3 regions of the Lysinibacillus sp. FW301-JW8 genome follow, and region 3 is predicted to be linked to each of the others. Evidence: riboswitches for the same ligand, from Rfam matches in the RefSeq annotation. Region 3 holds a riboswitch; each other region holds the start of a gene.
What was found. A riboswitch is a leader RNA that binds a small molecule or an ion and turns the genes downstream of it on or off. The one in region 3 is predicted to bind cobalamin.
Positions count from the first base shown of each region.

Region 1: another riboswitch for cobalamin. It lies ahead of AC3WOM_RS20510 (FecCD family ABC transporter permease); the one in region 3 lies ahead of AC3WOM_RS16620 (energy-coupling factor ABC transporter permease).
Region 2: another riboswitch for cobalamin. It lies ahead of AC3WOM_RS04760 (ABC transporter substrate-binding protein); the one in region 3 lies ahead of AC3WOM_RS16620 (energy-coupling factor ABC transporter permease).

Region 1 is NZ_JBYTBB010000060.1:21,428-25,019, reverse strand. Features, by position in the region: gene AC3WOM_RS20520 (YdhK family protein) at 1-397, opposite strand, end outside; gene AC3WOM_RS20515 (biotin transporter BioY) at 508-1,104, opposite strand; cobalamin riboswitch at 1,276-1,466, shown strand; gene AC3WOM_RS20510 (FecCD family ABC transporter permease) at 1,617-2,663, shown strand; gene AC3WOM_RS20505 (heme ABC transporter ATP-binding protein) at 2,668-3,459, shown strand; gene AC3WOM_RS20500 (monooxygenase) at 3,505-3,592, opposite strand, start outside.
Region 2 is NZ_JBYTBB010000007.1:58,911-62,502, forward strand. Features, by position in the region: gene AC3WOM_RS04755 (GTP-binding protein) at 1-1,372, opposite strand, end outside; cobalamin riboswitch at 1,625-1,811, shown strand; gene AC3WOM_RS04760 (ABC transporter substrate-binding protein) at 1,993-2,988, shown strand; gene AC3WOM_RS04765 (precorrin-3B methylase) at 3,039-3,592, shown strand, end outside.
Region 3 is NZ_JBYTBB010000041.1:45,710-49,301, reverse strand. Features, by position in the region: gene cbiQ (cobalt ECF transporter T component CbiQ) at 1-709, opposite strand, end outside; gene AC3WOM_RS16625 (energy-coupling factor ABC transporter substrate-binding protein) at 712-984, opposite strand; gene AC3WOM_RS16620 (energy-coupling factor ABC transporter permease) at 986-1,732, opposite strand; cobalamin riboswitch at 1,871-2,055, opposite strand; cobalamin riboswitch at 2,301-2,484, shown strand; gene AC3WOM_RS16615 ((2Fe-2S) ferredoxin domain-containing protein) at 2,626-2,997, shown strand; gene cobJ (precorrin-3B C(17)-methyltransferase) at 3,002-3,592, shown strand, end outside.

The DNA.
Region 1 (3,592 bases), on a different contig from region 3:
CAGGGGCTAATGGAGCCAAGTCTGAATCGATCAATTCCTCATGAATAACCCACTTATGATTTTCGACACGCTCGCCACCTTTAGCAGGCTCATAGGAGACAATATATGCTGTCGTATCATATGCACCTACAATTGTCGCCCTGGCTCCCTCCATACCTTCCATATGTCCATCAGTAATAATAGCTGTGCTTCCTACTGAAAATGTAGGGTTTACGGCAGTTTTTAACGCTATTGGCACTTCACCAGAGCTAGAATGATCCATTGTGGAATGATCTATCATTGTATTCTGCTCATTGTCATTTTTTTCACCTGAATCTGTCTTGTCAGAGCAAGCTGATAACGCTAGTAAAGCAATTACTGTCAGTAAACTAATAAACCAGCTTCTTCTTATCTTCATATTTATTCCTCCTCACTATTACGCTTAATGTAGCAAATAAATGTGCAGAAATAATGGCCACGTTATAAGAAAAACGCCATCTTTTTAAGATTGACGTTTTCAGGGTACAACTATTTTATTGGTATTATTTTCAATATTCTTTGTAGACGATGCGCAAAAATACCCGCAAAGACAGCTAAAATAATATCCTTTGGCAATGGTGGCATCATCCAAAGCCATGCCATCTTATAATTGAAAGCGTCAGGAGCGCTAGCCCATAGTTTATAAGCAAAGTACATCCAATTTGTCCCCAGTAAATAATTAATAGCTGTAGCAATTACTGCCGCAACAATATAGCTTTTCTTTGTTCCACTGCGCTCAACAATCAGTCCTGCGATAAATGCTGCTAAAATAAATGTGACAATAAAGCCAAATGTAGGGCTTAGGATTTGTCCAAAGCCGCCACCAAAACGCGCAAATACTGGTGCACCAGCTAAACCAATACACATATATACCGTACAAGCAAGCGCTCCCTTTCTACTGCCAAGAACTAATCCAGCTAAAATAGCGAAGAAAGTTTGCAATGTGATTGGGACTCCTCCCACAGACATGAAAGGGACAAAGGAGGTAATATTAGCACCGATCATCATTAATGTTGAAAATAATCCAATATAGGCAATATCTACTGTTCTTAATCTATGATGAGAGTGTTCTGCAACTGTTGTCATAATTTCACTCCTATCTATTAAAGTTATTAATAGTGTAAGAAAATAAAGCATTTGTGTCAACTTGTTATTTTATTTAGGTTAACTCAATTGCGGTTTTCACAGCTAAAGTTTATAATTTACGGTTATTTATAGACTAACTACTAAAATGTATGATAGAATCGTCATAATTTTAATAGTTTGGATACTAATGGTGTGACATCTTATACAAAGTGTCACTTAAAAGGGAAGTCGGTGAAAGTCCGACGCTGTCCCGCAACTGTAACGAGGAGTTTTATGATGATTTAGCCACTGTTCTAGGATGGGAAGGTAATCGTAAAACGTTGATCCGAAGCCAGGAGACCTGCCATATAGTGATACTTGTAATGCCCACGAGGATGAACGCATTTACGGACAATAGATGGAAATCTTTCTGACTTTGTTGATGATTCTAGGGTATTTCTATGCATACTATGCATGAAATACTCTTTTTTATTGTTTCATATCTATTACGATTGATTAGGAGTATTATACATATGAATAAAAAATTTATACTATTATCTCTGACTCTGCTTCTAGTACTAATCATTTCTATGACTTTGGCTGTTATGGTTGGATCTGTTTCCATCACACCTCTTTATGTGTGGCAGGTTATTCTATCCAAAATTCCAATCGTTCAAAATTTTATAGAGCAGGATTGGAGTCGCTCGCAAGAAATTATCATTTGGCAAATACGGGTGCCACGCGTCTTGCTAGCTGCAATCGTAGGAGCAGGCTTAGCAATCGCTGGAGCAGCTATACAGGCTCTTGTGCGTAATTCTATAGCTGAACCATACATATTGGGAATATCTTCAGGAGCAACAGTCGGTGCTACAGCAGTTATTATTTTAGGTGCTTTTTCATTTCTAGGTATTTTCGCTCTTTCTGCATCTGCATTTTTAGGCTCACTTCTTGCCATATTGTTAGTGTTTTTCCTTGCACGTGTCGGAGGAAGAATCTCTGTTTTTAGACTTTTACTTGCGGGAATGGCAGTGTCGTTTATTTTATCTGCTGTATCGAATTTTATTTTAATGATGGCAAAGCAAGAGAATGGAATTAAGGCAGTTATGTATTGGATGCTTGGTAGTCTAGCAGGTGCTAAATGGAGTAATATAATCATTCCTACAGCTATATTTATCGTCGTGTTTGCCTTACTGTGGCTCCATTATCGGAACTTAAATTTATTATTGCTTGGAGAAGAGGCTGCGGTTACATTAGGTGTCAATATCCAACAATTTCGTTTGCAGCTTATCCTGCTAGTATCTTTATTAACGGGCGTACTTGTTGCAGTAAGTGGCTCAATTGGATTTGTCGGTTTAATTATTCCGCATATTGTCCGCATAATAGTAGGTTCCAACTATAAATATGTAATACCAATTAGTGCTCTATTAGGAGGGATTTTTTTAGTTTGGGCAGATGCAATTGCACGAATTTTAATAGCCCCTGAAGAAATGCCGATTGGAATAATTACTGCTTTTTGTGGAGGACCATTTTTCATCTGGCTACTACGCCGTAATAATTATTCTTTCGGTGAAGGAGATTAAACCTATGACATTAGAAGCGAAGCAGGTATCCTATTCCATTCATGATCAACGTATACTACATGAAGTTAGTATTCAAATAAGGGAAAAGCAATTTGTTGGGCTAATTGGTCCTAACGGTAGCGGGAAGTCAACCTTATTAAAGAATATGTATCGTCTATTAAAACCCGAAAATGGTACAGTCTTGTTAAATGAGCAGGATATTTTTAAGCAATCAAGTAAAACCATTGCTAGAAATTTGGCGGTAGTAAGTCAAGAAACACCGGTTTTATTTGACTTTACGGTACATGATTTAGTAAGTATGGGAAGAACACCTCATAAAAAACTATTGGAGCTCGATCAAGAACGGGATTTTCAAATTGTGAAGGATGCATTAAATCAAACAGGTATCGCGCACTTAGAAAAACGTAGCTTCAGCTCTCTGTCAGGTGGAGAAAAAAAACGAGTGATGGTTGCACGTGCTCTTGCTCAGCAAGCACAAATTCTAATTTTAGATGAACCAACAAATCATTTAGATATACAGCATCAATTACAGTTAATGGATTTAATTCAAACCCTACATTTAACAGTAGTTGCTGCTTTGCATGACTTAAATATTGCAGCTATGTATTGCGATCAAATTTATGTTTTACAAAAAGGTCAGATTGTTTGCTCTGGTACACCTGAAGAAGTACTTACACCGACGCTATTACAAGATGTATTTGGTGTTTATGCTGATATACAAACTCATCCTCTTACAGGTAAGCCTTATTTAACGTATGTATCTGAGCAATATACAAAGAAAATATTAAAATATTGATAGTTTGAAAAAGGCGTATCTCCTATTGCGGATACGCCATGTTGTTTATCGAAGGATAGGCCCATTGTTAATGGATGACAATGCTTCATTTACTGCAAAAATTTTACCGCGAATATTTGTTATTCCAAAGCTT
Region 2 (3,592 bases), on a different contig from region 3:
GATGCCCAACGGATAAATCGTCCGTATGACATGCATTAACAAATGTATTACCAGTACCGCGTGAACTTGGCTCCATTAATAAATGCACTTCCGCATAGTGCTTTAAAGGTTCAAAATGACCATAGCCTGTAACAGTTGATGCAATTGTTTCCATATATAATATCTGTGGCTCTCCGAATGAAATGGCAAGTGAAAAACGCTTGTTGAGCACTTCGATAAGAACCTCAAGCTGGATAAGACCCATAATATGTACTTGAATCTCTTGAAATTTTTCATGCCATATTACACGTAATGACGGCTCTTCCGCTTCAAGGATACGAAAGATTTTTAGGACTTCCTTGATATGCTGGTCACCCTCGTATTGTACTTTGGCCTGCAGGGTTGGCACTAACTCATAGGGCTGTGGGTTACTGGAGCTTCCAAGGATTGCACCAATATTTGCTAAACTAAGCCCTTTCACAGCGAAAATTTCTCCAGCTGTAACTTCTTGTACGGTATCAAAACGATGTCCGTTATATAACCGTATCTCCGTCACTTTTTCGGTTACATCGCCAAATGAAAATTCATCTCGAATATGCAGGGTTCCCTGTAATGCTTTGATAAAAGTTAAGCGTTGATGGCCATCATGTCGAATTTTAAAGACTTCACCTTGAAATGGTGCAGCAGCATTGAAATGTGTTTCAGTAAGCAGTGGAAGCTGTGCTAGGAGTTCCTGTATCCCCATATCTTTTAATGCAGAGCCAGTAAAGCATAAAAAGGCCTTTTCCTGTTTAATCATCGCTTGGAGGTGGGCAAGACAGCGAGCGCTATCTAATGTTTCATTAAGAAAAGCATCCAAAAGATTGTCATCACGTTCAGCTAGCCATTCCATTATGTTAGAAGGAATATAATCCGAATGGAACATTTCATTTACTAGTAGTACATCCTCAGAGCAATCTTTTTGAAGCTGTGCCATAACATGATCCACCGCTGCACCTTCACGATCAATTTTGTTGATAAAAAAGAAGGTTGGAATGTGATACTGACGTAATAGGTGCCAAACTGTTTCAGTATGCCCCTGTAGCCCCTCAACTGCACTAATCACAATGATGGCATAATCCATAACACGAATTGCACGCTCCATCTCAGGGGAGAAATCGACGTGTCCAGGTGTATCGATTAATGTATATGTGTCGTTGCCAATTGTCATACGACCTTGCTCCGCAAAAATAGTGATGCCGCGTTGTCGCTCTAGCTCATGATTATCTAGGAATGTATCCTGATGATCTACCCGCCCGCGAGCCTGAATACTTTTGGTATGAAATAATAATTGCTCTGAGAATGTTGTTTTTCCTGCATCCACATGAGCAAGGATCCCAATAGTTTTGTACATAAATTAATCCTCGTTTCTATAAATCCGTCTATTTTATTGTAACAGAATTTTAATAAATTCAAGGTAAATAGTTTTAGAATATGTCATAATAGTGTTCCAAATCTAATGATTGCGAAAATAATTTAATGTAAAATAGTTCTCGTTTATGTATGAATATTTCTTTAATAATAAATATATTTAGTAAATGGATTATTTTGTGAGATTGCGAACGGAAATTACTTTTGCTAGTCTATCAATAATATTTATAACAATACATAATACCTTTATATTGGTGCAAATGGCCTTTGTCATTTGCTTAAAAGGGAAATCGGTGAGAATCCGATGCTGTCCCGCAACTGTAAATGGGGAGTCTATACAATATGCCACTGTAATCACACTATGGGAAGGCGTACAGATGATGAACCTAAGCCAGGATACCTGCCAATAATATTCTTTACTTCAACCACGAGGATGGGGATAGTGAATCAGGTCAAAAGCCGTCTTTTCACTATGCGTACCTCTTGGAAACAAGGGGATTTTTTTATGCCCTTTTTCAATTTGTTATACAGTTCATCACGAATCATGGTAGCAAAGAAGTCTACTGATTTCTTACTATATATAACATCAAAGGAGATAAAGACATGAAGAAATGGAACAGCATGTGGCTTGTCTTTGCACTGGCATTGATGGCTATTTTAGGTGCATGCAGCGCGAAGGAAGATAATGAATCAGCAGCACAAGGGGAAAAGGTTGAACCATCACAAGCGGCAACGACAGAAGTAACGATTGACAATAATGGGACAACGCAAGTTTATAAAGAAGCTCCCAAAAAAGCGATTAGCTTAAACCAACATGTAACAGAAATTATGCTAGCTTTAGGCTTAGAAGATTCAATGGTTGGCACAGCCTATTTAGATGATAAAATTTATGAGCCTTTACAAGCTGCTTACGACAAGGTACCTGTATTAGCTGACCAATATCCTACAAAGGAGCAGGTAATTGATGCAGAGGCAGATTTTTTATATGGGGGATGGAAAAGTGCCTTTGGTGAAAAGGGTGTCGGCACTCCAGAAGAGCTTGAGGCATTAGGGATTCACACATATCTACATACAGCATCCAATATGACAAAGCCAACTTTAGAGGATATTTTCATAGATATTCGTAATATCGCAAAAATATTCCGTGTCGAAGATCGTGGAGAAGCTTTAATCGATCAAATGACGAAGGATGTAGAGGCTATTCGGGCGAAATTACCCCAGGATGGCAAAGAGCTGCCTGTTTTAGTTTTTGACAGCGGTGATAAGGATGTCTTTACAGCAGCGCAAAACTTTATGAATGAGTTGGTAACGATTGCTGGAGGCAAAAACGTTTTTGGTGATGTCGAATCTGGGTGGACAACCGTTTCAAAGGAAGAGGCAGTTGCGCGTAATCCAGAGGTGATTGTTGTTATTGATTATGGAGAGACATCTGCTGAAGAAAAAATTAATTTCTTAAAGAATGACCCAGCATTAAAAGAAACAGAAGCCGTGAAAAATGAACATTTTGTTATTTTACCACTATCTGCAGCATCTGAAGGAGTTCGTGCCGCAGAAGCCATTCAAATTTTGGCAAAAGGCTTTTATCCAGATAACTTTTAAAATTTGAGCTAGCATTTTGCTAGCTCCTTTTTCATAAGGAGACATTATACATGAATGCATTTAATATGAACATACCAGAGAAAACCTTTGAAAAGCTAAATCAGCAGGGAGATTTTACTCGACTTGCAGTAAGCCCTGGAATTATTAATAAGCATTATACGCCAACACAATTTCAAATAATTGCAGAGGTCGTTGGGGAGACTGGTGCTATTAAATATTCTGCATCCTACAGTATTTTATTATCAATTCCAACTGTTGATGTGGCGGAGTCCATTAACGAATTACGAAAAGCTGGCCTGTACGTGGCAAAGCAGGGTCCCATCGTTGCCATGAAGGCATGTGATTTCTGTGATGGTGATAAAATGGAGGCCGCCCCTATAACAGAGCAATTATATTATTCATTAGAAGAGATGACAGTTCCTGCAAGATTACGTTTAAATGTCAATGGCTGTGCATCAGCTTGCTATAATGCTGTCTATGATGATATCGGTCTAGTTTATCAAAAGGATAGCTTTGATGTTTATTTGGGGGCGGTGCCGATGGGGGCAGATGCTCAAGCAGGAACATTGTTTGCTAAACGAATCCCAGTTAATCGTATTGAAAG
Region 3 (3,592 bases):
TCATGCTATAGGTTGCATTCTCCTGCCAATAGACCGCTTCGCCACCACGTGCTTGCATGGCATTATTAAGCTCACGGCTTCGTTGGAACATTTCAGCAAATAAAGCGGCGATAAGCATAGATACAGAGCGTAGCCACTGGGCAGGTGAGTGATAACCAAGTCGAGCCTGCTGAGCAAGGTGAATTTTTTGCATACTGTCTAAAAAAATAAAAATAAATCGATATGTTAATTCTACCAGCTCAACAAACAAAGCAGGAATTCTACATTGTCTCAACACATGACAAATAGACTGTACAGATGTTGTTAGGATTAAAAAATATAAACAACTGACACTTCCAAGAACGATGAAAAAAAGTTGCTGTGCTGTCACTATGCTTGCGTTGCCTACAAAAATTGTCCAATTATTAATAGAAAATGACCAGATATGTGCAGGTAGCATGCTCGTCGCCGGGGCTATAGATATTAAAATAGATAATAAGCTAGATAGTAAAAAAAATCCGGGTAACAATAATAGTTTAAAATAATATTTAACAGGAATTTTTGCGCTTATAATGATAAAAGCACTCATTACAATAAATGTAATGAGTGAAATTCGTTCATCTCTCATGATAAGCGACAATAATAATAGTCCAAAAGAAAACATCATTTTTTCTAGCGGATGAACAGACGCTAGCTTATTCATATATGCATACTTATCAATGAGCAACATACTTAACCTTCTTTATGTTTGCCGCGCATTAAGCCGATAAAGTATCCGATAAATCCAGCACCTATAGCAGCTTGTAGTGCGAATAATAAGCTTTCAATTTCTCCACTTGGTGGTTCCCATAAGCTTTCAAACCATGGTTCGTATTCAGCATTTATTTCACCAATTGCCGCCTCCGCCTCACCATCTGCTCCTTCGAATTCAGCACCTTTTTGTATGAATAATGGGACAATGGCTAATAATACAACAATTGCAAGCAGTAATAAGTTTTTTTTCATCCTAATGTGCCTCCTTTGTTGAGAAAACACGTAAAGCTTTTAATTCGCTTACATTGTATTTTTTCAAGAAATTCATCACGACTACTGTTAAAATTCCTTCACTAACAGCTAGAGGGATTTGTGTTAATGCAAAAATACCCGCGAATTTTGAGAATGACGCCATAAAGCCACCAACCTCAGAAGGGAAAGCAAGAGCTAGTTGTACTGAAGTGACAATATATGTACCTAAGTCACCAAGCATAGCAGCTAAAAACACAGCTAAAGAAAATGATAGACCCATTTTTTGTGAGCCTTTAAATACATAATAAGCAATAATTGGACCAACAACTGCCATGGAAAAGGCGTTTGCTCCTAAAGTTGTAAGTCCTCCATGTGCTAAAAGTAAAGCTTGGAATAGTAATACAATTGTTCCAATTACGCTCATTGCTAATGGTCCAAACAGAACTGTACCAAGCCCAACACCTGTTGGATGCGAGCAGCTTCCTGTTACAGACGGTATCTTTAATGCTGATAGCACAAAAGCAAAAGCGCCTGATAGCCCTAATATCATTTTTGTTTCAGGGTTTGCATCAATGGTTTTGCGAATTGAACGTAATCCTAAAATAATAAATGGAATGGATACAACCCACCAAAAAATGGCCCATTCAATTGGCAAAAAGCCCTCCATTATATGCATGGCAAATGCACGATTTGGCACAAATAAAAATGCCAATAAGAAATAACTAAGTTTCCAGCCTGAGAATTTCAAAATTTCTCCTCCTCACTTATAGTTTTTGAAAAAGCGTGCGAAAATAAAAAAACACTTCTCCATATTGGAAAAGTGCATAGCTAAAAAACAAATAGAATTCGATTCTACTAAGCCGCACACCTATCCTCGTAGGTTGAAACGTTCACATTCTTTTCGGCAGGTCTCCTGGCTTTAGTTCCTCGTTTTATAGGCCTTCCCATCCGTTGGACAGTGGCATTCTCTATAAAACTCCCTAGTACAGTGGCGGGACCGCGCCGGACTTGAACCGGCTTCCCTTTTAAGCAAAATGATAAGCACTTCGCACCGAAAAAAGATGAAGTTGTGAGATTTCACGACAAAGTGTAACATGATTTTCCATCATGAGGCTATCTTTTTTAAGAAAAAAATTTTTTTAATTGAGGTGCAATGTAGAAAATTCTGATAAAATAAAAGAGAATTTTTCTTTATTCTATGAAATTTTTGATGAAATTTTAATAAAATTGTCATGATTTTAGTGAGAAATATTGAAATTTTAAAATTATAAGATATGATAGAGACAGTTTTCAATTCATGTAAAACATACAAATTTGATATATAAACATACATAAGTGCTTGAATATTTTCAAGATAATAGGGAAATTGGTGAAAATCCGATACAGCCCCCGCTACTGTAATAGCTGATGAAATCGCAAATGCCACTAGTGCAAACTTGGGAAGGCGCGAAAGTAAATGGAAGCTTAAGTCAGGAAACCTGCTTATGTAATAATGCATGCAAACTTTTCGGAGGGAGAAGTTGAAGCAAAGGCGAGTACCTGTAATTTATTCGACTTTATTTGGCTTCTACTAAACCTTTACTCTTCGATTAGAGTAAAGGTTTTTCTTTGTTCCTAAAAGTATTGAGGGGGAGAACAACGATGACTACTTGGAATTTAGAAGGGATGCAAACCCATCTTTTTATTTGCAATGGCAGCAGCTGTATGAAAAAAGAAGCGGAGGAAATTACACAAGCAATTCGTGATGAAATACAGTTGCAGGCACTTGATAAAAAAATACATACAACACGGACACGCTGTAACGGCAGATGTAAGGATGCCTGTGTTGTCATTGCTTATCCGCAAGGAAATTGGTACCGTGTGCCAACAACTGAGCATGCGAGGGCACTTGTGCAGGATTTATATCATGAGTCACTGCATCATGAACATGTTTTTACACTTCGGGAGGGTACATTGCAGCGGACAGCACAAACAACAGCCATTAAAGGCATCGAAAAGGTGAAAGAGGGGTAACAAAATGGCGCAACAAGGGAAGATTTTCGTAGTTGGCTTTGGGCCTGGTGATTTTAATCATATTACGCATCGGGCAGTGGAGGCATTGCAACAGAGTGATATGATCATAGGCTATAAAACATATGTAGAGCTGATTCAAGACTTAGTTAATGCAAAATCCATTGTTAGTACAGGTATGACGGAGGAAGTATCTCGTGCACAGGAAGCGGTACGCCAAGCAGAGGCAGGGAATATCGTATCTGTTATTTCCAGCGGTGATTCTGGTGTTTATGGCATGGCAGGATTAGTGTATGAGGTATTAATCGAGCTTGGTTGGACGGAAGCAACTGGTGTAGAGGTAGAAATTGTTCCAGGTATTTCTGCTATCAATTCATGTGCAAGTTTACTAGGTGCGCCAATTATGCATGACGCTTGTACGATCAGTTTAAGTGATCACCTAACACCTTGGAATTTAATTGCGAAGCGTGTGGAGGCAGCAGCAATGGCGGATTTTGTGATTGCTCTGTATAACCCAAAAAGTGGTCGACGTACAAGGCAAATTGTGGAGGCCCAACGCATTTTATTAGAATATCGTTCACCTGATACACCAGTGGGA